DNA from 3 places in the Rhodopseudomonas sp. P1 genome. Region 3 is predicted to be linked to each of the others. Evidence: predicted binding sites of a transcription regulator. Region 3 holds the regulator's gene; each other region holds the start of a gene.
What was found. Region 3 encodes LexA, which represses DNA repair genes until DNA is damaged. Its sites were predicted from a motif close to TGTTCNNNNTGTGTTCNG; they were not measured.

Region 1 (7,805 bases), 2.0 Mb from region 3:
TTCCAGCTTCAAGATCATAGATGCGAAAATAAGTTTCGCATTGCGGAACATGATGCATCGAGATCGGCTGTTCTGTTTCCCGCATTCACGGTAAACCACGCCGCATGACACCCGATCCTGTGCCGAGCCTGCGTCAATTGCTCGCGTTCTATGTGGACGCAGGGGTGGATTGCGCGCTCGCAGAGGATCCGATCAACCGGATGCTTGACGACGCGCCTGAGCCGGCTGCACGCGAGCGGGCGCCCGAGCCTCGCGCGATCGTCAAGCCAGCCTTACATGCACCGCCGCCGCCGCTGGCATTCGGTGCGCCACCTGCGAGTCCGGACGCTGCGATCATCTCGGCCCGCGAGGCCGCAGCGACCGCACCCAGCCTGGACGTGCTGCGCGAGTTGATGCAGCGGTTCGATGGCTGTGCGTTACGCGCGACCGCAACGCAGCTGGTATTCGCCGACGGCAATCCGCAGGCCAAGGTGATGTTCGTCGGCGAAGCGCCCGGCCGGGACGAGGACATCGAAGGGCTGCCGTTCGTCGGCCGCTCCGGCAAGCTGCTCGACCTGATGCTCGCGGCGATCGGGCTGAACCGCGGCAACGTCTACATCGCCAACGTGATCCCGTGGCGGCCGCCGGGTAACCGCACGCCGACGCCTCAGGAGACCCAGATCTGCCTGCCGTTCATCCGGCGGCAGATCGAGCTGGTGAACCCGGACCTGCTGGTGACGCTCGGCAACCCGTCGACCCAAGCGCTGCTCGGCACCCGCGACGGCATCATGCGAACCCGCGGCCGATGGTTCGACTACGACACCGGGACCCGCACCATCCGCGCCCTGCCGACGCTGCATCCGGCCTATCTGCTGCGCCAGCCGACCTACAAGCGGCTCGCCTGGCAGGATCTGCGCGCGATCGCGACCGTGCTCGCCGCGGCGTCTAACTAAGCAAGATCAAGCAAGAAGGTCGGCTCGTCCGCGCCGGGCGCCGCGCAGCTGCGGCGGGCTTACGGCGCTTTCGGCCGCACGATCGCCCAGCCGATCCGCAGCAGCGGCTGACGGCCGGAGATCATTCGGTCGAAGCCACGCGGCAGCTCCGGCACGATGCCCGGGAAGCGCTGGGCGATCTCGTCCGGCGGCTTGCCTGCCGTATCGGCCGCACGCCACACCACCACGCCGCCGTTACGTTCGAAGTCGCCTTGCGTAATCCATGGCGTCCGCGCCGGGGTGGCATCGAGCAAAAGATGCGGGCGCGACGGCGCCAGAGCGATCAGGCTGGCGAGCTGCGGATCGCCGGCGACCGCAGGCAGCGGCTTGCCGGTGCGGCGTTCGAAACTGTCCGCGAAGAACTGCGCCATCTGCTTGGATGGCAGCGAGGTGGGCACCTCGGTGCGCGTCAGCCAGGGCTGCACCACCACGGTGAAGATCACCGCGACGGCGGGTGCGGCGATCAGCGCCGCCCAGGCCGAGCGCAACAGCCGCTGGCGATGCAGATACAGCACGTCGCCGATCACCATCATCACCGCGAGACCGGCAAGCAGCAGCACCACGCCGGGGCCACCGACGACATGGCCGAGACCGAACACTGCGGCCGCGATGCTGGCGACGACCGGCGGCACCAGCGCGAACACATAAACGAACTGCCGCGCCAGCGGATCGACCGGCGGCCGCGCGATCATCGGCGCATCGTGGTGCTTGGGGGCGAACCGGCCGATGTTGAGCACCGCGAGCAGCGCAATGCCGGCGAGCGAGATCACCAGCCCGCCGAACAGCTTCAATCCCAGCAGCGCGCGATCGCCAAGATCCGCCGTGGTTGGCAGCGCCGGCAGCGCAAACTGATCGGCGCGCAGCAGCCAGACGCCATAAGGCAGCGCCAGCACGGCGATCACCAGCAGCGCGAACACCGTGTCGAGCGAGACCAGGGCCCGGCGGCAGCGTGCATTGGCGAGCGCAAAGGCGAGCGGCAGCAGGAGCAGCGCCGGCGCCGCAACGGTGGTCAGCAGCAGCAGGCCGATCTCGATCGACAGCGCGAACCAGGCCGCACGGCGATGCTGGCCGATCACCTGCCAGCCGTGCCACAGCACCAGCGCCCACAGCGGCCGCGCCAGGATCAGCGGGCCGAACTCGACGCCGGAGCCAGCAAAAGCGGTGACGGTCGAGGTCAGCAGCACCGCGACCACCGCGTATTGCGGCCCCACTACGCTGCGGGCGAGCTGGAACAGAGCATAGAACGTGACGACGAAGCAGAGCTGCGCCAGCACATAGACGCCGATCATGTGATTACCGGCGGCCCGATACGCGACATCGGCGAGCCAGAACGCCAGCGGCGGACCAAGATCGGTGCCGACCTGGTACTCGCGGCCATAGGCCAGCACCACCGCCACATCGCCGGGAGGGCTGACGTAGAACAGCGTCGGCACCAGCACCCACAGCAGCGCCTGGGCGCACACCACCAGCCAGAACACCAGCAGCGGCCGTGCGCGGATCAGTTCGACGATCAGGGAGGCGAAGCGCATGTGGGGCCAGCGAAAATCGGTCTGACCGTGATAGAGCCCGGCGGCCGCACGCGCAACCGGCGCCGCCGCACTCACGCGATGGCTTCGACCGTGACGTCGGCCTCGAACAGGTCGCGGATCTGCGGCGGCCGAGCGCCTTCGATCTTCTGCCAGGCTGCGGCGACCGGCGCGAAGAAGCGGCGGTGATGCACCGTCGGACCAAGTCGGGCGAGCGCATCGAGATGCTCCGGCACGCCGTAGCCCTTGTGCTGCTCGAAGCCATAGCCGGGGCATTCTTCGGCGAGACGGCACATCAGCCGGTCGCGTGACACCTTGGCGATGATCGAGGCCGCGGCGATCGAGGCGATCAGCCCGTCGCCGCCGATCACAGCTTCACAGTCGCATTTGGTTGCCAGCCGGTCGCGGCCGTCGACGAACACATGGCGCGGCATCTCGGGCAGCGCATGCACCGCGCGGGTCAGCGCCCACAACGACGCGCGCAGAATGTTGTCGCGATTGATCCGTTCCGGCGAGGCATAGACCACCGAAACCTGTGCGGTGGCGCAGATCTCGTCGAACAGCGCCTCGCGCTTTTCTGCCGTCAGCCGCTTGGAATCGTCGAGCCCCTTGGGCACGCGCTTGGGATCGAGCACCACCGCGGCCGCCACCACCGGACCAGCCAGCGGACCACGGCCGGCTTCGTCGCAGCCGGCGATCGGCCAGATGCCGCGCTTGATCAGCGTGCGCTCGCGCCGGAAGCTCGGCGGCGCCACCGCGATCACGCCCTTCAGCGCCTTGGTAGAGGCGGGCTTGCTGCCGGCGGCTTCCTTCGCGCCGGCCTTGGAAGAAACGGCCTTGGACGCAGCAGTCTTCGAAGCCCGAACCTTCGTGGTGGACGCTTTCCCGCCATCCGCTCTGACGGCCTTGCCGCCCGATCGGCTCGCGAGCTTGGTCGGAACCTTGATCGGCTGTTTCGTATCCCGAATCATGCCGCGATGCTGCGGGCGAGGCACAGCCGGCGCAACCGTAAACTCCGGATCATGCCCGCAATTCAGCGAGACCAGCGGGAACCGGGCCCCTGCCCTCAGAACAGGCTGAGTTGCTGCCCGGCCTTCTCCGGCTTCTCGAAATGATCGAGGGTCAGCTTGGAGCGGCGCTTGTTCAGTCCGAGCCGCGTGCAGGCGGTCTCGAACCTCCGGCCGATCATCCAGGCGATCGGGCCGGTCCCCTTCATCCGGGTGCCCCATTGCGAGTCGTAGTCACGGCCACCGCGCATGTCGCGGATCAGCGTGAAGACGTGGCGATAACGGTCCGGATAGTTCGCCATCAGCCATTCGCGGAACAGATCGCGCACTTCCAGCGGCAACCGCAGCAGCACGTAGCTCGCCTCCTTGACGCCGGCATGGGCGGCGGCATCGAGGATGCGCTCGATCTCCATGTCGTTGAGCGCCGGGATCACCGGCGCCACCATCACAGTGGTAGGGATGCCGGCGTCGGCGAGCAGCTTCAGCGCTTCAAGTCGCTTCGCCGGTGCCGAAGCGCGCGGCTCCATGCTGCGGGCGAGCTTCGGATCGAGCGAGGTGACGGACAGCGCCACCTTGGCGAGCTGCCGCTTGGCCATCCGCGCCAGGATGTCGATGTCGCGCACCACCAGTGCGGACTTGGTGACGATGCCGACCGGGTGGCCGGTCTTCTCCAGCACCTCGAGGATGCCGCGCATGATTTTCCGTTCGCGCTCGATCGGCTGATACGGATCGGTGTTGGTGCCGATCGCGATCATCCGCGGCTCGTATTCCGGCGCCGCCAGCTCACGCTCGAGTAACGCAGGCGCATCGGGCTTGGCGAACAGCCGGGACTCGAAATCCAGTCCCGGCGATAGCCCGAGATAGGCGTGGGTCGGCCGCGCGAAGCAGTACACGCAGCCGTGTTCGCAGCCACGATACGGATTGATCGAGCGATCGAAGCCGATATCGGGCGAGTCGTTGCGGGTGATGACTTTGCGAGCGGTATCCAGCGCCACCGTGGTCTTGAACGGCGGCAGGTCCTCCAGGCTTTCCCAGCCGTCGTCGAAGGCGGTTCGCGCCTCGGCCTCGTAGCGGCCGCTGGCGTTGGACTGCGCGCCGCGACCGCGGCGCCGCTGCTCGTCGACCGCCGCCTCGATGGCGGGGGAAGGGGAAGGCGCGCCCACCGGCTCGGAGGGCGCCGTGACCGGCGGGCGCTTGAGGGCATTGGATGCTCTGCTCATGCGTCCAAGATAGCGAGTCGATAGAACAAATCAAGAACAAACGTTCGGCCCGCACCGTCTGTCACCAGCAACGCGCCGGAGTTTGCCCGGATGATGGGCATTGCGCAATTCGCGGCTGATTTCGCGGCAGTGAGGTGCTAAGCGTGGCGCGCATCTGTCGTCGTAGGGTCACCCGCCGGACATGTTGAGTGTGATCATTTCTACCGAAGGCGTCGAGCGGACCGCCGTCGCCACGCTGGCGTCGCTAGTCCCAGGCGCTGCGGCCGGGGTCGTCAGCGACGTGACCTTGGTTGATCGCGGCGGCAGCGACACCATCGCCCGCGTCGCCGATGTGGCCGGCTGCAACTACCTCGCCTTCGACGGCAATCGCGCCGAAGCGCTCGCGGCCGGAGCCAAGCAAGCCCGCTCGCCTTGGCTGATGTTTCTCCATGCCGGTGCGGTGCTCGATCCGGGCTGGATCGAGGAGACCACCCAATTCATCGAAGGCGTCTCCGCCAGCGGCCATGCGCGCGCCGGCATCTTCCGCTACGCCAGATCGCCCTACGCACCGAGCGGGTGGCGCGAAGGCCTGATGTCGCTGATCCGCAGCTTCTCCAGCTCCAGCGCTGACCAGGGGCTGGTGATCGCGCGCGACCATTATGTTCGACTCGGCGGGCACGCGGGACATGGCGCGGAAGCAACGTTGCCGCGCGACCTCGGCCGCGCATCCCGCACCCTGCTGCGCAGCCGCGTCATCCTCGCCGCCTGACCTCGCTTCGAAGCTGCCCTTCGATCAAACAGCACGTCTTAATAGTTGCCTCCGGCAATCATTTTGTTGACAGAGGCAATTAATCCGGCTGAGATGGTTCCGCTGGCCCCACCGATCTCGCCAGGAGACCGCCCAGGGCCGCGACCGGAGACGACGAATGGAAGCAGCCATCGCGCAGCAGCAATCGAGCCAAGGCGACGCGGTCGCGCTGGTGCGGGCCTTCAACCGGTTCTACACGGCACGGCTCGGCGTGCTCGAGCAGCGGCTGATGGACAGCCCGTTCTCGCTCACAGAAGCGCGGATTCTGTACGAGCTGGCACATCGCGACGCGCCGACCGCCAAAGAGATCGGCTCCGAGCTGAAGCTCGACCCCGGCTATCTGAGCAGGATCATCCAGGGGTTTGCCGACGACGGCCTGTTGAAGCGATCCCCCTCACCGGCCGACCGGCGCCAGCATCTGTTGACGCTGACCGCCAAGGGCCGCGCCGCTTACGCCAAGCTCGAACGCAGTTCACAGAACGAAGTCACCGCGATGCTGTCGGGCCTGCCGCCGGCCGAGCGGGCGCGGCTAACCGCGGCGATGTCCACGATTCAGGGTTTACTTGGTGCAGGGAGCGCGCCGCCGCCGATTCTGCGCAGTCCGCGCCCCGGCGATATCGGCTGGGTGGTGCAGAGCCACGGCGCATTCTATGCGGCCGAATACGGCTTCGATGCGTCGTTCGAAGCCCTGGTGGCGGAGATCGCCGGACAGTTCCTGGCGTCGCACGATCCAGGCCGCGAGCGTTGCTGGATCGCCGAGTACGACGGCGCCCAAGCCGGCTCACTGTTCCTGGTGCGGGACAGTGACGACGTCGCCAAGCTGCGGCTGCTGCTGGTAACGCCACAGGCGCGCGGGCATCAGCTCGGACGCAAGCTGATCGACGAAGCGATCGGCTTCGCGCGCCACTGCGGCTATCGCAAGGTCACACTGTGGACGCAGAGCATCCTGACCGCGGCTCGGCGGATCTATCAGGACGCGGGCTTCCAGCGTGTCGCGGCCGAGCCGCATCGCAGCTTCGGCCAGGACCTGATTGGTGAGACCTGGGAGCTGAGCCTGTAATGCCGCCGCGGCGCACCGAGCCGCCGCGTGTCACCGCCGAGCTGATCGCCTTCCACACCAAACGTGGGCGGGCGCTGCGGCGTGCCGCGCTCGTGACCGCTCTCCAGATCATCATTCGCCGGCTGCGCGCCGCGCGGACGTCGCAGCCACAAGAAGCACCTACGCCGCCCGATCCGCCACCAGCGTTTCGGCAAATTGCGGGTAGCACTCGGCGAGCTCGTCGGTGACACGGCCGCGCAACAGTACCAGCGTTTCAGCATCCGGCTCCGGCGTGAACGGCACCTGCGCAGGCGCGTCGTAGTCGAAGCCGGTGGCGGCACGGATTTCCTCCGCCGAGCTGCCGCGATGCACGCTGCGCAGACAGAACCGCTTGCGCTGCTGATCGAAACCAAACAGGGCCAGCCCGGTGAGCAGCGCGTACGGTCCCCCGCTCCGATAGATCCGCTCGCTCGCGCCTGGCGCGCTGACGAAGTCGACCTGGTCGACCAGGACGCGCGGCGAATGCTCTTCGCGAAACAGGATCACCCGCGGCACCAGATAGTACATGAACGCCGATCCGAACGAGCCCGGCCAACGCACTTGGCTTGCCGGATAGTCGCCGGTGCCAACCAGATTGATGTTGGCCTGACCGTCGATCTGGCCGCCGCAAAGAAAGAACGCGTCGATCCGCCCTTGCGCGGTGGCGTCGAACAGCTCGAACGCACCGTTGGTGAAGAAGTTGTGCTGACGCGAGCCGAGCACGATCACCCGCACCGGGTCGCGGCCGCGGCTCTGATTGCGGGCGCGCAGCAGCATCGCGCCGGCAGCCGGAATCGGTGACGAGGCACCGACCGCGACGGTGCGGACGCCGTCGAGCAGATCGGCGATAGTCGCGATCAGGATTTCGCGCGAAGTCGCAGGCGCCATGCTCATGCCACCGCCTCGAACTTCCGGGCGAAGCCCTGCATGTAGGCGGCGAAGCCCTCAGCCGAGCGCGCCATCTTGGCGTAGCGCGCGACCTCGGCGGTGTCGGTGTTGTATTCGCCGGCGAGGCTGAGCGGCCACGCACCGTTCTTGGCCTCGGCGATCGCACTGACATACAGCGCTGGCAGCACGCCGGCGGCGGCGTTCTCGTCCGTCAGCAGTGAAGTCTCGACGATGCGCTCGACCGTCACAAGTGTGGTCTTGGCCGCATAGGCCATCGCGGCGAGTTCGGTCTGTCGGCCGATCCGGACGTTACCGAACCGATCGGCTT
Region 2 (7,805 bases), 1.1 Mb from region 3:
CGCGGCGACCGCCGCCAGCCTGCTGTGCGGAGTGGCCGTTGCGGCCGCGGAAAGCCGGGTCGCGCTGGTGATCGGGCAATCGGCCTATCGGGCGGTGCCGGCGCTGCCCAATCCAATGAACGACGCCAAGGCGATCGCCGCGCTGCTCGGCGAGGCCGGCTTCGAAGTGACCGAGGCGTCCGATCTCGGCCAGACCGAGCTTCGCGCCAAGGTCGGCGACTTCGCCGCCACGGTCGCGGCGAAAGGGCCGGAGACCGTCGCACTGGTGTTCTATGCCGGCCACGGCATCCAGGTGGACGGCGAGAATTATCTGATCCCGGTCGACATCGATCCCAAGCGCGAGGCCGACATTCCGCTGCAGGCGGTGCGGCTCGACGACGTGCTCAATACGCTCGGCTCGGTGCCGAGCAAGAGCCGGATCATCATGCTCGATGCCTGCCGCAACAATCCGTTTCCGAATATCAACAAGACCACGGGGCAGGGGCTGGCGCTGGTCGATACCAAGTCTGGCGCGCCCGGCACGCTATTGTCGTACTCGACCTCGCCGGGCGCCGAAGCCGAGGACGGGGGCGGCGCCAACAGCCCTTACACCACTGCGCTGCTCAAAGCGGGGCGCGAGAACGGCCTGAAGATCGAAGACACGCTCAAGCGGGTGCGGCTCGCGGTGCATCAGGCCACCGAAGGCCGCCAGACGCCGTGGGAGAGCTCGTCGCTGGTCGACGACTTTCAGTTCTTCGCCGCATCCGCCGCCGCGCCGAGCGACACCGCGGCGCCGAAGCCGCGCACGGTCGAGGAATGGCGCGCCTTCTTGAAGGGCAAGCCGGTGGAGCAGGCCAACACGTTGATCGTGTCCGACGGTTCGGCCGACGCCTACGAAGCGTTTGTCGGACTCTACGCCGAGCCTCCGTTTGCGCCGGAGGCCAAGCGCTGGCTCGACCGCCATCGCCGGATGAAGGCGTGGAGCCGGGCGGTGCTCGTCAACACCGGATCGGCGTATTCGGCATTCCTGACCGAATATCCGGACAGCGACCTTACCGCGACCGCGCGCAAGCTCGCCGAGCGGCTGCGCAATCGCCCCGACAACGCGGTGGTGGTGCCGGCCGCGTTCGCGACGCCGGTGGTTGCCGCCGCGGCGCCGAGCTGTCCGTGCGGGCCGAGCGCGCCGGCGCTGCAGCAGAAGGCTGAGCCCAAGAAGACCGACGTGAAGAAGACCAAGAGCCGGGCCGCGCGCGACGATCCGCCCAAACGCGGCGGCAAGGCCTCACGGACCCGGGTCTATGTCGAGGAGGAAGACGACGTCGTGGTGCGGCGGCCGCCGATCTACGATCCGCCGCCGGGGCCGGTGATTCAATTCGGCGGCGGTTTCCGCGGCGGCTACGGCGGTCCGTATCGCGGCGGCCAGACCGGACCGAGCCGCGGCCGTTATTGAACGCGGCATCTGGACGGCTGTCGGCGCGGCGCCTGTGAAGCCGCCGCCCGGCCCGCTTACAGCATCGCAAACGCGCTCGACACCATCGCCACCGGCTTGCCGTCGGAGGCGCCGAGCAGCGTGACCCGTCCAAAGCTCATGGTGCGGCCGAGCCGGACCAGGCGGGCGTCGGCGATGACGTCGGTCGAGGCGACGGCTTTGAGGAAATGGGTGGTCTGATCGACCGTGGTCATCGGCCGGAAGCCGCGGTTGCCGGCGCAGACCGCAAACACCATCGCGGTGTCGGCCAGCGCCATCAGGGCCTGGCCGCAGACCACGCCGCCGCTGCGGCACAGCCGCTCGGAGAACGCCATCCGCAGTGTTGCGCCGGGCTGCCAGTCGGCCGGGCTGCCGGAAGGCGGATCGAGCTCGAGGGTTTCGATCGACAGGCCGAGGTCCAGCACCCAGGGCGCGAACGCCTGCTGCAGCATCTGCCGCGCCTCCTGAAGGCCGAACTCCGCCACCTGCTGCTCTGCCATGCGTCTCTCCCTGACTCGTTGATTATCCGCATGTTTCGCGGCGTTTCGCAGCATCCCATCCGATTCGGGACGGCTTGAAAACGACACGGTCGATCCCTTAAGTTCGGCGGCATCCGAAAGGGGACACGATGGTCAGACGAGTTGCGTTGGTGGTCGGCCTGGTGGTGACGGCGATCGTGCTGAACGGTTGCACCAAATGCGGTCCGATCTGGGAAGATTGGCAATCGCCGAAATCCTGCCGGTCGGATCATCTGTAGCGCTGCGGCCGGGCACGGCTCGCGCGAAAGGGAGTTTGCGATGAAGATTCTGCACGGCGTTGCCGTCCTGGCCCTGCTGACGGGGCCGGCTTTGGCCCAGGGCGAGGGCCCGCACGTCAATCTGGTGCCGGAGATCGAGCATAAGTCCCCGGAAGAGAAGGCCCAGGACGCGGTCCGGCAGAAGGCCTACCAGGAATCGCTGCGTAAGATTCCGGATGCGCAGGCGCCGAACGATCCGTGGGGCGGTGTCCGCGGCGCCGAGGCGACCCAGCCCAAGGCCAAGCGCAAGACTCAGCAGAGCAATTAAGCTCGTCTAACGGCCACTGCTGCGGCGATAGGCAGGTGGTCAAAACGGCACAGATTTTTTCTGCGATTTGAGGATGATGCGCGGACGGAACCCCGGCGTACGCAACTCGTTGCGCGGCCGGATCCGACTGACTCATTCGTTTTCGTTCGCAGGATATCACGTGACGTCGCGCGAGGTGCCGTTCGATCCAAAGGTCTTTCTTCGCAGTGCAGGTACGGGACGCGCCGTTCTGCAATTTCGCGCCGGCCAGACCATTTTCACGCAAGACGAAGCCGCCGACTGCGTGATGTACATCCAGCAAGGCCGCATCAAGCTGTCGGTGATGTCGGAGCAGGGCAAGGGCGCGGTGGTCGCCATCCTGCAGCCCGGACAATTCTTCGGCGAAAGCGGTCTGCTCGATCATCGCCGCCGCGCGACCGCGATTGCGCTGGAAGACTGTACCCTCACCAGCATCACCAACGCGTCGATGATGGCGACGCTGCAGCGTGAGCCGGCGATGTGCGAGCTGTTCACCCGGCACCTGGTGGCGCGCAATTCACGGGTCGAAGACGACCTGATCGATCAGCTGTTCAACAACAGCGAGAAGCGCCTGGCGCGGCTGCTGTTGCTGCTTGCGGACCCGGCCGAGGCGTCGCGGCCGGTGCCGATCGAGATCAGCCAGGAGACGCTGGCGGAGATGATCGGGACGACCCGGTCGCGCGTCAGCTTCTTCATGAACAAGTTTCGCAAGGCCGGCTTCATCGACTACAACGGCCGGATCGAGGTGCACCCCACCTTGCGCAATGCGGTGCTGCCGGACCGGCCGCGCGCGGTCGAGCCTGCCCGAAAGCCCGAATAGCCACAGCAATTGATCGATGGAGTGCGGCGGACCTCGTCCGTCTGTGCCCGGCGCGCTGTCGCGGGCGCCGGCTATTTCTTCTTGTCGCCGAGCAGGCTGCCGGTTCGGCGGTCGACGAAATGCATCTGCGCGCAGGCCGGGCAATGCACCAGCTCGAACGTGGTCTGCGCCGAGCTTCCGGGGTCTTCCTGCAGCCAAGCCTGGACCTTCATCCCGGTCCGGGGACACTGATAGAGCACATGCGACATTGGAAGGCCGGTTCCGCCTTTAGTTCTAGGAGAACGACTTGCCGGGTGCGGCCGTCCATGCGCTTGATCTAGATCAATTAGCGTATGATTTTACCGTTAAATTGCGACTGAATCGCATGCAAGCTTAATCCGGTTAATACTGCCGGTAATCGATGCGGGCGTTCACAACCGAATCGTCAAGCCGCTGATCCTGAACGCAAAAGGCCGCCGGCGTCGGACACCGGCGGCCTGTGCTGGTTTGCTCAACCCTCGCGCGATTACTTGCGGGCGCAGCTCACCTCGATGCGCACCGAGCTGGCGCCGCAGCGCGCGGTCATGATGCCGTTCTCGATCGTGATGTTGTCGCTGAACCGTGCCGAGCCGTTGCCGACGCACAGCGCCGAGACCAGCGCCTCGTCGGCACCGCAGGCGGTCGGGCAGCCGTTGGCCGGGCAGCTGGTCGAGGTCAGGGTGCGGACGCTGGAGATCGAGGCGCCGTCCTTGCCGGCAGGGCCGGCCGGTCACCGGGCCGGCAGGGCCTTGCGGACCGGCTTCGCCTTGCGGTCCGCGCGAGCCTTCGCCGCAGCCCGCCAGGGCGATCGCCGCGCCCGTCAGCGCAATCAGCGTGCCGATCCGAAATCTGTCCATGGCCTGCCGGCGCATTCCTGTCTCCTTGTCGGTAAGAGCCGGTGCCGAAGCTGCACGCGGCGGTGACGAGCCTGATTGATGCAAGGCGGCGCTGTCCTGCGCACCCGCGGCGCGAAGCCTAGAGCATGTCGGGTTCCGAATGAAACGGAACCTGCGCGGCACTCGCAATGATCAGAGGAGCGACGATAGGGAGGGTCGACGTGTCTGGCGCTGCGACGGGACGAGCGCGGTCACTGACCCACAAAAAACATCCCCGCAAAAAACAAGGAGCCCCGAACGAGGCCGTGTTCGGGGCTCCGGTCACGGTCGAAACTCCCCACCTCTAGAAAGCTCGGCAATGACGGCGGCAGGCTAGCGGCGGCCGCTCGGCGTTGCCTATGCGTAAAATCAAATACCGTTGGCGTTACGAACCGCCATGCCCCTGGTGGGCATGATGCTGGGTGAGCTGCGCGATCAATTGCTTCAGCACCCGGCGGCGGTCTTCGTCGGTCGTCTCCGACAGCAGTCGGCGATACAATTTCAGGTTTTCGTCGCGGAGAAATTTGTCCAAGACGCTCTCCTGTTCGTTTGCTCCCATAGGACGCGGCGGCCATCGCAGCGCGCGCGCCCGTCGGTCACGTCTCCTGTCGAAGCGGATGGCCCCCTCAGGCTAGTACGAGCGAAAATGCCTGTCGATCCGAAATGCTGTCCGCCAGTTCCAGGGGGAGCGGCCAGTGCTGTCAGGAAAACCCTGATCTGCCGATACCGCCGCTGCGGCCGATTGCCCTCAGCCGAAGGAATGGATGGTGGAGCGGGGCGGCTGCGGTAAAGCTGGCGCGCGGTCATTGCACGGGACGATGGAAGATGAGTTTTTGGTACGTGGTCGACGCCGTCGCGGTCGGAATCATCCTGCCCTGGATCGTCGCGACCTATCGGCTGCTCGAAGCCTTCAAGCGCGGCACCGGCGCGGGCCTGACCAAATGGGCGATCTACGCCGCGGTCTGCGTGTCGGCGATGCTGTTGGTGATGTGGGGCATCCAGAACCTGCGCTGAGCCTTCCGGCGCAGCGTTCACAGCCGCTCAGTGCCGCCGCCATACACCGCCGCCGCGGCGCCGCCATTGCGGATCCGCCGTGCCTCGGTCATCGCCCGCTGCACGCCGAGATCGGCGGAGTCGCTGGAGAAGGTGATCAGCCGGTTGCAGTTCGGGCACTGGGTCTGAAACCCTTCCCGCATGTTCTTGATCTTCTCCCGGAACGGCACGCGGCAGCGGCCGCACAGCACCCGCACTTTGTCCGGGATCTTGGGAGTGGCAAGAAGGCTATCCATCCTTTCAGTTGTGGCGAAGCCGGGTTGAGAAAGGGTGAAGGCGCGGCACGGGACGGCGGTTCGTACGGCGGGACGCGAGCTGATTTGAGTAGGAAGCTCGACCAGGCTGCAAGCGCGAGCTAATCGCCTTGGTGATGCTCTCGGTCGGCAGGAACGGCTTAGCGACTTGCTGCTTAGCAGGCGGCCGTCCCGACCTGGTTAGTTTCGCAACTCCATAGCTTGGAGTTTCTGTTCGATGCCTTTGCGGCCGCCGGCTCGGCTCTGTTGGCTAATCGGCCCTGAGTCGCCTCCCACCGCACGTCGTCAGGACTGGGCGGATGCATTCCAGCCCGAGCGGCCGCCCGAATTCCGAAATTGTGCTGCTGGCCGTCGGGAAGGCTCCAGACTTCAACAAGAACATATTGCGAACGGAGAACAAATGGGGTACGTTGATTTTGCCGGCTGAGCCCGGCGCCTGTTTGTCCAGTTGGCGAATCCGTCCATAAGGAGCACGTTGATGGCTGCCCCCACCGCATTGCGTATCGTCGAAGGTTCTTCCATGGACAAATCCAAGGCGCTCTCCGCCGCGCTGTCCCAGATCGAACGTCAGTTCGGTAAGGGCTCGGTGATGAAGCTCGGCAAGAACGACCGCGCGATGGAAATCGAGACGATTTCCTCCGGGTCGCTCGGGCTCGACATCGCGCTCGGTGTCGGCGGTCTGCCAAAGGGTCGGATCGTCGAAATCTACGGACCGGAATCGTCGGGCAAGACCACGCTGGCGCTGCATTGCGTCGCCGAAGCCCAGAAGAAGGGCGGCATCTGCGCCTTCATCGACGCCGAACACGCGCTCGACCCGGTCTATGCCCGCAAGCTCGGCGTCAATGTCGACGACCTGCTGATCTCGCAGCCCGACCATGGCGAGCAGGCGCTGGAAATCGCCGACACGCTGGTGCGGTCCGGCGCGATCGACGTGCTGATCGTCGACTCGGTGGCGGCGCTGGTGCCGCGCGCCGAACTCGAAGGCGAAATGGGCGACGCGCTGCCCGGCCTGCAGGCCCGCCTGATGAGCCAGGCGCTGCGCAAGCTGACCGCGTCGATCAACAAGTCCAACACCATGGTGATCTTCATCAACCAGATCCGGATGAAGATCGGCGTGATGTATGGCTCGCCGGAAACCACCACCGGCGGCAACGCGCTGAAATTCTACGCCTCGGTCCGCCTCGACATCCGCCGCATCGGCGCGATCAAGGAGCGCGACGAGGTGATCGGCAACCAGACCCGCGTCAAAGTGGTGAAGAACAAGCTGGCGCCGCCGTTCAAGCAGGTCGAATTCGACATCATGTACGGCGAGGGCGTCTCCAAGATGGGCGAGATCCTCGACCTCGGCGTCAAGGCCGGCATCGTCGAGAAGTCCGGCGCCTGGTTCTCCTATGACAGCCAGCGGCTCGGCCAGGGACGCGAGAACGCCAAGTCGTTCCTGCGCTCCAACCCGGACATGACCGCCAAGATCGAAGCGGCGATCCGCCAGAACTCCGGCCTGATCGCCGAACAAATCCTCGCCGGCTCGCCCGAGCGCGACGCCGACGGCGAAGAGCCGATCGAGGAGTGAGATACGCTCGCGGCCGGCTGATGCCTGTCGCATGATTTCAGATCGGCGAGCGGTATGCCGGCCTGGAGCCTATCTTTCTTGAAGCCAACGTTTTTTAAGACGGCGAGTGTTGCGGCCCCCTGTTGCCGGGGATCCCGCGGCGCTCGCCGCATTCGTTTTGAGACGGCTCGATTGCTGATCAGGAGTGAACAGGCTGTGGCGAAGCGCTCTTCAAACAGACATCATGCGCGGGTTTGACCCGCCTGCGCGGCCGTAGCCGCCCCGGCGTGGCGAAGGCCCGCGCCTTCATCGCGCGGAGTGCGCTCAACCGAGGCAATTGCGAAGAGGATGGGTCGCCGGGTCGAGCCCGGCGATGACGTTGTTCTTCGTGGCCGAGGCTGCCGGCCTCTCCATGCGGCGAGCCACCGGCGGCAGCTACTCCGCGGCCCGCGCGTAGTCAGCCGCCAGCGCGTAGTCTTCGACCGGCGGGCACGAGCAGATCAGGTTGCGGTCGCCGTAGACGTTGTCGACGCGGCCGACCGGGCTCCAGTATTTGTCGGTGCGCGAGTTCGGCGCCGGGAAGCAGCCTTCGGTCCGCGGATAGGGCCGGGTCCATTCGGCGCTGGTGACATCGTGCGCGGTATGCGGCGCGTGGCGCAGCGGCGACTGTTCGATCTTGTAGCGGCCGTCCTCGACCTGCGCGATCT
Region 3 (7,805 bases):
TCCGTCTATGTGCGCTGGTGCGACAGCGTCGGCTGGGCGCATTCAGAAGCGCTCGGGCTGTCGCTTGCCGACTGGCAGCGGATCGATCGGGCGATGGCGATCCGGCGCGGCGAATACGACTACCTGCTGCCGAGCCATTTGGGCGACGAGCTGCTGCTCGGAACCTGGATCTATGGCAGCGACGGCAAGCTGGTGATGGAACGCCGCTTCCAGCTGATCCGCCTGCGCGACGGCGCCACCATCATGCGCGGGCGCTGGCAGCTGGTGTGCATCGAACTGAGCAGCGGCCGCCCGCGCCGCCTGCCGCCGGAATTCGCCAGCATCTATCTGCCGGTGATGATCAAGGCCGACGACGGCGGCCCAGCGCCGGCAACGACTTAGGACAAGTCTCTTCCGCCCGGCCCGACTTCGTCGTGAGCCGGGGCGAAGGAAATTACGGCGCGGTCGGTATCAGCCTCGAGGCTGATGAACCCGACGCGCACCGACGTCGTTGTCGTCGGTTCAGTCACACCGGAGCGCGCCCCTCATGTCCGCAGCGGCCAGCATGTTCGTGCGTCAGTTCTTCCATGGGACCCGGGCCGATCTCGGTCCCGGCGAGCTGATCGTGGTCGGCTACCAGTCCAACTTCACCACCGTAGCGCCGCTGTCCTGGGTGTATTTCTCCGGCACGCTGGACGCTGCGATCTGGGGCGCCGAGCTCGCCGCCGGCGATGCGCCGCAGCGGATCTATGTGGTCGAGCCGACCGGCCCGTTCGAAGACGACCCCAATCTCACCGACAAGAAGTTTCCCGGCAACCCGACGCTGTCCTATCGCTCGAAACATCCGCTGCGCATCGTCGCCGAAGTGACCAAATGGCAGGGCCACCCGCCGGAGCGCGTGCAGCAGATGAAGGACGGTCTCGCCCGCCTCAGCGCCGAAGGCGCCGAGATCATCGATTAGCGCTTCAGAAGCACGGCGGCGTGCGCTCGCGCGCAACGCCGCGACCGTCCGTTACTGCGCCGGCAGCGCCCGGCAATCCATCGAGTACACCAGCTCGCCCTTCGCGGTGCGGCCGATCGGCTGGCACGGCGTGGACGCACGGCTCGGCTGCGCGCTCGGCGCTGCCGCAGGCCGCGCGGCTTCGCTCGAAGCTGCGGCCGGCGCGGCTGCAGGGGCCGCTGCAGGCTCAGGCGCGGATGCGGACGGCGGGCCGTAGTCGCCGGCGTTAAACGACGGCGCCCAGCCTTTGCTCCAGTCGTGGCGCATCCAATACACCGAGCCGAACGCGATGATGCCGACCACGACCATGATCCGCAGGAACCATTTCGGGAAATCTTCCATCTGCGCGCTCCACGTCCGCTCGATGCCTGGAACCGGTCGTACAGGCGAAGACGACGGTTCGACAATAATGATTTAGGCCGACGCGGCGGGACGCCGCGCTCGCCGTAGACTCCGAGCGCATCTTGCGCGGGCGCCGCGCGCCACCTAAAGCCGGATCGTGACGGTTCGATTTCAACTCGCCTGCGAGGGAGAAGCCCGATGGCTCTGATGCCGGTCGACGACGCGCTGGCCGCGGTACTGGCTGGTGCGCACGGGCTCGACACCGAGCTGGTCGCGATCGAGGACGCTCACCGCCGCGTGCTGGCGCGCGATCTCGCAGCGCTGCGGACCCAGCCGCCCCAGGCGATGTCGGCAATGGACGGCTACGCGGTGCGCGCTGCGGACGTGGCGGCGACACCTGCAACGCTCCGGGTGATCGGGGAGATCGCGGCCGGCCGCCCCTCGACGATCGGCATCGGCCCAGGCGAGGCGCTGCGCATCTTCACCGGCGGCGTGGTGCCGGACGGTTCGGACGCCGTGGTGATCCAGGAAGACACCGTGCGCGACGGCGACCGCGTCACCGTCAACGAAGCGGTCAAATCCGGCCGTCACATCCGCCCGGCCGGAATCGATTTCAAGGAGAGCCAGGTTCTGCTGCGCCAGGGCCACCGGCTCAGCGACCGCGACCTCGCGCTTGCGGCCGGCATGAACCACGCGGCGCTGCCGGTGCATCGCCGCCCGCGGCTGGCGATGCTCGCCACCGGCGATGAGCTGGTGATGCCGGGCACGACACCCGCCCCCGGCCAGATCGTCTATTCCAACGGCTACGCGCTACGTGCGCTGGCGCACGCCGAGGGCGCCGACGTGATCGACCTCGGCATCGCCGCCGACACGCTGGAAGCGACCCAGGCCGCGATCCGGCAGGCGCGCGATTTCGGCGTCGATCTGCTCGTCACCACCGGCGGCGCATCGGCCGGCGACCATGATCTGGTCAAGGGCGCGCTGGAAGCCGAAGGCACCACGATCGCGTTCTGGAAGATCGCGATGCGCCCGGGCAAGCCGATGATGCACGGTCATCTCGGCCCGATGCGGGTGATCGGCCTGCCCGGCAATCCGGTGTCGTCCTACGTCTGCGCGGTGCTGTTCATGGTGCCGCTGATCCGCGCGCTGTGCGGCATGAGCAAGCCAAGGCATGTCCGCGAGCCGGCGCTGCTCGGCGCGGACCTTCCCGGCAACGATCAGCGCGAAGACTATCTGCGCGCCACGCTGTCACGCGACCAAACCGGACGGCAGATCGCCACTCCGGTCGACAGCCAGGATTCGTCGCTGCTGGCACGGCTGGCGACCGCGGAAGCGCTGATCGTGCGCCCGGCTTTCGCGCCGGCGGCACCGGCCGGTTCACCCTGCGTCATCCTTAAGCTCCCGCTATAGCGACCCGTGAAAATCCTAGATTTCGATTAAGAGGTTGCGGAACACACCCCGAACAGATAGTGTCCGTTCATGATTTGTTTTCGAGATTCGGCGACGATGACGCTCTCACAAGGGCTCGTGGCCCGAACCGAAACGCACCTCGAACCGGCACATCATCGCCGACTGGGGATTTGCCGATGCTGACCCGCAAGCAGTTTGAGCTGTTGAAATTCATCAACGAGCGACTGAAGGAGGCCGGCGTGCCGCCGTCCTTCGACGAGATGAAGGATGCGCTCGACCTCCGTTCGAAGTCCGGCATTCATCGCCTGATCACTGCGCTGGAAGAGCGCGGCTTCATCCGGCGGCTGCCCAACCGCGCCCGCGCGATCGAAGTCATCAAGCTGCCCGACACCGGCGGGATGCCCGGCAACAGCCGGCGCGGTTTCACCCCGAGCGTGATCGAAGGCAATCTCGGCAAGGTGCGGCCGCCGAGCCCGGCGCCGGCCGAGGATGACCACGATCGCGGCAGCGTCGCGGTGCCGGTGATGGGCCGGATTGCGGCCGGTACGCCGATCGAAGCCTTGCAAAGCCGCAGCCACACTATCAGCGTGCCGGCCGACATGCTCGGCAGCGGCGAACACTACGCGCTGGAAGTGCGCGGCGACTCGATGGTCGAAGCCGGCATCCTCGATGGCGACATGGCGCTGATCCAGAAGAACGACATCGCCGACACCGGCGACATCGTGGTGGCGCTGATCGACGAAGAGGAAGCCACGCTGAAGCGCTTCCGCCGCCGCGGCGCCTCGATCGCGCTGGAGCCGGCCAACGCCGCCTATGAGGTACGGATCCTGCCGCCGAACCGCGTCCGCATCCAGGGCAAGCTGATTGGGCTGTACCGCAAGTATTGAGGCGCGCAGCGGGCAGAGCTGATCGCCCGCTCTGCCGTCGGCGTGCGGACCTTTGCGTCCTACTCGTCGCCCACCTGGTCCTGCGGCGCCGGCGTGGCGTCGATCGGCGCACGGCGACGGCTTGAAGGTTCGGTCGAGATAGCCGCGTCCGTCGCCGCCGCGGCCGCTGGAGCCCAGGGCCGGCTCTGGCCGCGAGGTCGGGCGGCCTCCGCCACGAACAGCCCTGGATCATTTCCGCTCCGCCGCAGCGCCAGCGCGCCATTCGCCTGCAATTCGTCCCGGCCGATCACCCGTGCGGCACAATCCGGCGGCGGCTGGCCGGCGGTGACGATCAGCACCGCACGGGCGCAATCGTCGGCGAGCCCGTCGGGCCGGAGCGACAGTGCCACCAGCCGTCCGTCGGCGAGCGGCGTGACACAGCCGTCCGGATCGCAGGAGACGCCGGCGCGCAGCGACGCTGCATCCGGGGCGCGGGAATCGGCATCGGCGGCGAGCCACTCCTTCAGCCGAAAGGTATCCGCGCCGCTTTGCATCAGGTGCAGCCGGCCGTCGGCGCCGCGCACCGCGACCTGCCTGCCGTCGCCGGCAATCAGTACCTCCGGCTGCGGCGTCAGCGCCGCCCAGGCGATGGCGACGCCAACGCCGAACGCCCCGCCCCAGCGCAGCGGCGAGCGCAGCAGACCGAGCATCACGATACCGAGCGAGGCGACGAGCAAGGGGCCGCTACCGAACGCGGTCACGCGGCCGACCGCGCCGGGCAGCGACGCCACCCATTGGGCGACCAGGATCATCCAGTCGATCCCGAGTTCCATGATCCGCCAGAACGGCGCATCGAGCCCGAACGGCATCGCCGCGAGCCCGAGCAGCCCCGCCGGCATCACGATCGCCGACACCACCGGCATGGCCGCCAGATTGCTGAGCACGCCATAGGGCGTGATGCGGTGGAAGTGATAGGCCGCGTACGGCATCGTCGCGAAGCCGGCGACCAGCGAGGCCAGCGCAAGCAGCGCAATCTCCCGCCCGCCCCACAGCGCCACCCGCGCAGCAGTCGAACTATCGGCCTGCGCGAACAGCGCCGGCATGCCGATCTGTACCAGCGCGACCAGGCCGAGTGTGGCCGCGAACGACATCTGGAAGCTCGGATGCACCAACGCTTCCGGCGCGATCAGCAGCACGACCAGTGCGGCCAGCGCCAGCGTCCGGAACGTGATTGCGCGGCGGTCGACCATCACGGCGATCAGCACCACCGCGGTCATCAGAAAGCTGCGCTGGGTCGCGACTTCCGCGCCCGACAGCGCCAGATAGAACGCGGCCGCCATCAGCGCGACCGCGGCCGCGACCTTCTTGATCGGAAACGTCACGGTCAGCCGCGGGATCAGCGCCAGCAGGGCGCGGAGCGCGAAGAACACCACGCCGGCCACCACCGCCATGTGATAGCCGGAGATCGACAGCACGTGACCGAGACCGGAGATGAACATCGCATCGTTCACCGGGGTCGAGATCGCGTCTCGCTTACCTGTGAGCAGCGCGGTGGCGATCGCGCGCGGATCGCCGCCCAGCGACGCGCGGATTTGGGCGTCGATCGCATCGCGCAGACCCTGCATCACCGCGGCGTAGCGCAAGCGCCAGCCGCCATCCTGCGGCGGCTCGGCGGTGGTAATTGCACCGAGCACGAAGCCGGACGCAGCGATGCCCTGGAAGTACAAATCGCGCGCGAAGTCGTAGCTGCCCGGTCGCAGCGGCTGAAGCGGCGGCTGCAGCCGCGCCTTCAGCGTCACGAAGCTGCCGACCGCAGGCGCCGTTCCCTTCTTCACCGACAGCCGCACCCGCTCCAGCGATGGTGCCCGCGCCGCCTGCATCTGCGTCACGCGGAGAACGAAGCGGTCGGTGCGCTCGCGCTCTTCGCGGATTTCGACGAAGCCCCGCAGCTCCGCTGCGAACACCGGCGCGGCCAGCACCGGATGCGCGATCCGCGCCGCTTTCAGCGACGCGGTCGCAAAGCCTGCCACCAGGGCCGCCAGCAACAGGACCGGTGCGAAGGCCTGGCTGCGCTGCAGCAGGATAGCCACGATTCCGAACACTGCCGCGGTCGCTGCCGCCACCCAGGCAACCGGCTCGTGATCGGCGGCGAAGTACAAGGCAATACCGGCGCCGAATGCCACCGGCGTCCACGGCAGCAACCGGCCCGGCCCCGCCTCGGCCCGCGCCCAGTCGCGGAAAAGATCAAGAAAAGCCGGTCCCCACGACAAACCGGACGGCAGCAACGCACCGGCGCCCGCCGGCGCCCCGGTCGGCCATGTCCGTGCTCTGGTCCGATCGCGCCGCTCCACGGCACCCGCCCCCGTCCGCCGCGAGCGGAACAGTGGAGCAGAATGCCTCCGCCGGCAATCACCGGCGGAGCGCAATCGAGATCGGTGGTAGTTCAGCCCTTCGCGACTTCCTTGGCGAAGGTATCGCGCAACCCGATGGTGCGATTGAACACCGGCTTATCCGGTGTCGAGTCACGATCGCGGACGAAGTAACCCTGACGCTCGAACTGCAGCGGCTCGGTCGAGTTGCTCGCCGCCGTCTCCGGCTCGATCCGCGCCTCGGTCAGCACCTCGAGCGACTGCGGATTGAGGTCATCGGCAAAGCTCGCAGCGCTCGGCGCCGGATTGGCGAACAGCTGATTGTAGATCCGGATCTCGGCCTTCACCGACTGCGCCGCCGGCAGCCAGTGCATCGTCGCCTTGACCTTGCGTCCGTCGGGCGCGTTGCCGCCGCGGGTTTCCGGATCATAGGTGCAGCGCAGCTCGACGATCTCGCCGGCCTCGTTCTTGATCACCTCACGGCACTTGATGAAGTAAGCATAACGCAGCCGCACCTCATTGCCCGGAGACAGCCGGAAGAACTTCTTCGGCGGGTTCTCCATGAAGTCGTCCTGCTCGATGTAGATCTCGCGGCCGAACGCGATCTTGCGGGTGCCGAGGCTCGGATCATCAGGATGGTTGATCGCCTCGAGCTCCTCGGTCTGACCTTCCGGGTAGTTCTCAATCACCACCTTCAGCGGCTTCAGCACCGCCATCCGCCGCTGCGCGGTGCGGTTCAATTCCTCGCGGATGCAGAATTCCAGCATGCCGAGATCGACCACGCTGTTGGCCTTGGCGACGCCGATCCGCTTGACGAAGTCGCGCAGCGCCGCCGGCGGCACGCCGCGCCGCCGCATCCCGGCCATCGTCGGCATCCGCGGATCGTCCCAGCCGGCGACATGGCCGCCGCGCACCAGTTCGGTCAGCACGCGCTTCGACAGCAGCGTGTAGGTGATGTTGAGCCGCGCGAATTCATACTGACGCGGCTGCGACGGCACCGGCAGCTTCGACAGCAGCCATTCGTACAGCGGCCGGTGATCCTCGAACTCCAGCGTACAGATCGAGTGGGTGATGCCCTCGATCGCATCCGACTGGCCGTGCGCGTAGTCGTAGCTCGGATAGATCGACCATTTGTCGCCGGTGCGCGGATGGTGCGCATGCAGGATGCGGTACAGCACCGGATCGCGCAGGTTGATGTTGCCCGACGCCATATCGATCTTGGCGCGCAGCACCCGCGCGCCGTTCGGGAATTCGCCGGCCTTCATCCGCCGGAACAGGTCGAGATTTTCCTCGACCGAGCGATCGCGGAACGGGCTGTTCTTGCCCGGCTCGGTCAGCGTGCCGCGGCTGGCGCGGATCTCGTCCTGCGACTGATCGTCGACATAGGCGTCGCCGTTTTTGATCATCAGCTCCGCCCAGGCGTAGAGCTGCTCGAAATAGTCCGAGGCGTAGAACATATGCTCGCCCCAGTCGAAGCCGAGCCAGTGAACGTCGGCCTGGATCGAGTCGATGTATTCCTGTTCTTCTTTGGTCGGATTGGTGTCGTCGAACCGCAGATGGCAGCGCCCGCCGAATTCCTGCGCGATGCCGAAATTCAGCGCGATCGACTTGGCATGGCCGATATGCAGATAGCCGTTGGGCTCCGGCGGGAACCGGGTCACGATGGTCCGGTGCTTCCCGCTGTCGAGATCGGCCTGGACGATGTCGCGAATGAAGTCGCGCCCTGCCTCGCCCGCCGCTGTATCTGCCGTCGTCATGCGTCAATCGTCCTACTGGTCGGAACCGAAAGGGGTATCTGCCAAATCCGCCGCCCCGCGCCAACCCCCAGGGGCTGCGCGG

Region 1: LRC39_RS05525 (PA0069 family radical SAM protein) is a predicted target of LexA. The motif match lies at 4,746-4,763, and genes of this name have one in related genera.
Region 2: recA (recombinase RecA) is a predicted target of LexA. The motif match lies at 5,924-5,941, and genes of this name have one in related genera.

Annotation. Positions count from the first base shown of each region.
Region 1 is NZ_CP088006.1:1,176,851-1,184,655, reverse strand. Features, by position in the region: gene LRC39_RS05540 (uracil-DNA glycosylase) at 105-932, shown strand; gene LRC39_RS05535 (glycosyltransferase family 39 protein) at 992-2,500, opposite strand; gene LRC39_RS05530 (ribonuclease HII) at 2,572-3,468, opposite strand; gene LRC39_RS05525 (PA0069 family radical SAM protein) at 3,564-4,724, opposite strand; gene LRC39_RS05520 (glycosyltransferase) at 4,906-5,472, shown strand; gene LRC39_RS05515 (bifunctional helix-turn-helix transcriptional regulator/GNAT family N-acetyltransferase) at 5,630-6,571, shown strand; gene LRC39_RS05510 (CoA transferase) at 6,731-7,483, opposite strand; gene LRC39_RS05505 (CoA transferase subunit A) at 7,480-7,805, opposite strand, start outside.
Region 2 is NZ_CP088006.1:4,271,603-4,279,407, reverse strand. Features, by position in the region: gene LRC39_RS19780 (caspase family protein) at 1-1,429, shown strand, start outside; gene LRC39_RS19775 (PaaI family thioesterase) at 1,486-1,947, opposite strand; gene LRC39_RS19770 (peptidylprolyl isomerase) at 2,076-2,204, shown strand; gene LRC39_RS19765 (hypothetical protein) at 2,245-2,511, shown strand; gene LRC39_RS19760 (Crp/Fnr family transcriptional regulator) at 2,672-3,349, shown strand; gene LRC39_RS19755 (hypothetical protein) at 3,421-3,561, opposite strand; partial or broken gene LRC39_RS19750 (hypothetical protein) at 3,855-4,239, opposite strand; gene LRC39_RS19745 (hypothetical protein) at 4,628-4,774, opposite strand; gene LRC39_RS19740 (hypothetical protein) at 5,068-5,256, shown strand; gene LRC39_RS19735 (hypothetical protein) at 5,274-5,531, opposite strand; gene recA (recombinase RecA) at 6,028-7,119, shown strand; gene gcvP (aminomethyl-transferring glycine dehydrogenase) at 7,534-7,805, opposite strand, start outside.
Region 3 is NZ_CP088006.1:3,143,615-3,151,419, forward strand. Features, by position in the region: gene LRC39_RS14615 (acyl-CoA thioesterase) at 1-381, shown strand, start outside; gene arr (NAD(+)--rifampin ADP-ribosyltransferase) at 527-940, shown strand; gene LRC39_RS14625 (hypothetical protein) at 992-1,321, opposite strand; gene LRC39_RS14630 (molybdopterin molybdotransferase MoeA) at 1,520-2,731, shown strand; gene lexA (transcriptional repressor LexA) at 2,908-3,618, shown strand; gene LRC39_RS14640 (ComEC/Rec2 family competence protein) at 3,678-5,948, opposite strand; gene LRC39_RS14645 (glutamine--tRNA ligase/YqeY domain fusion protein) at 6,041-7,723, opposite strand.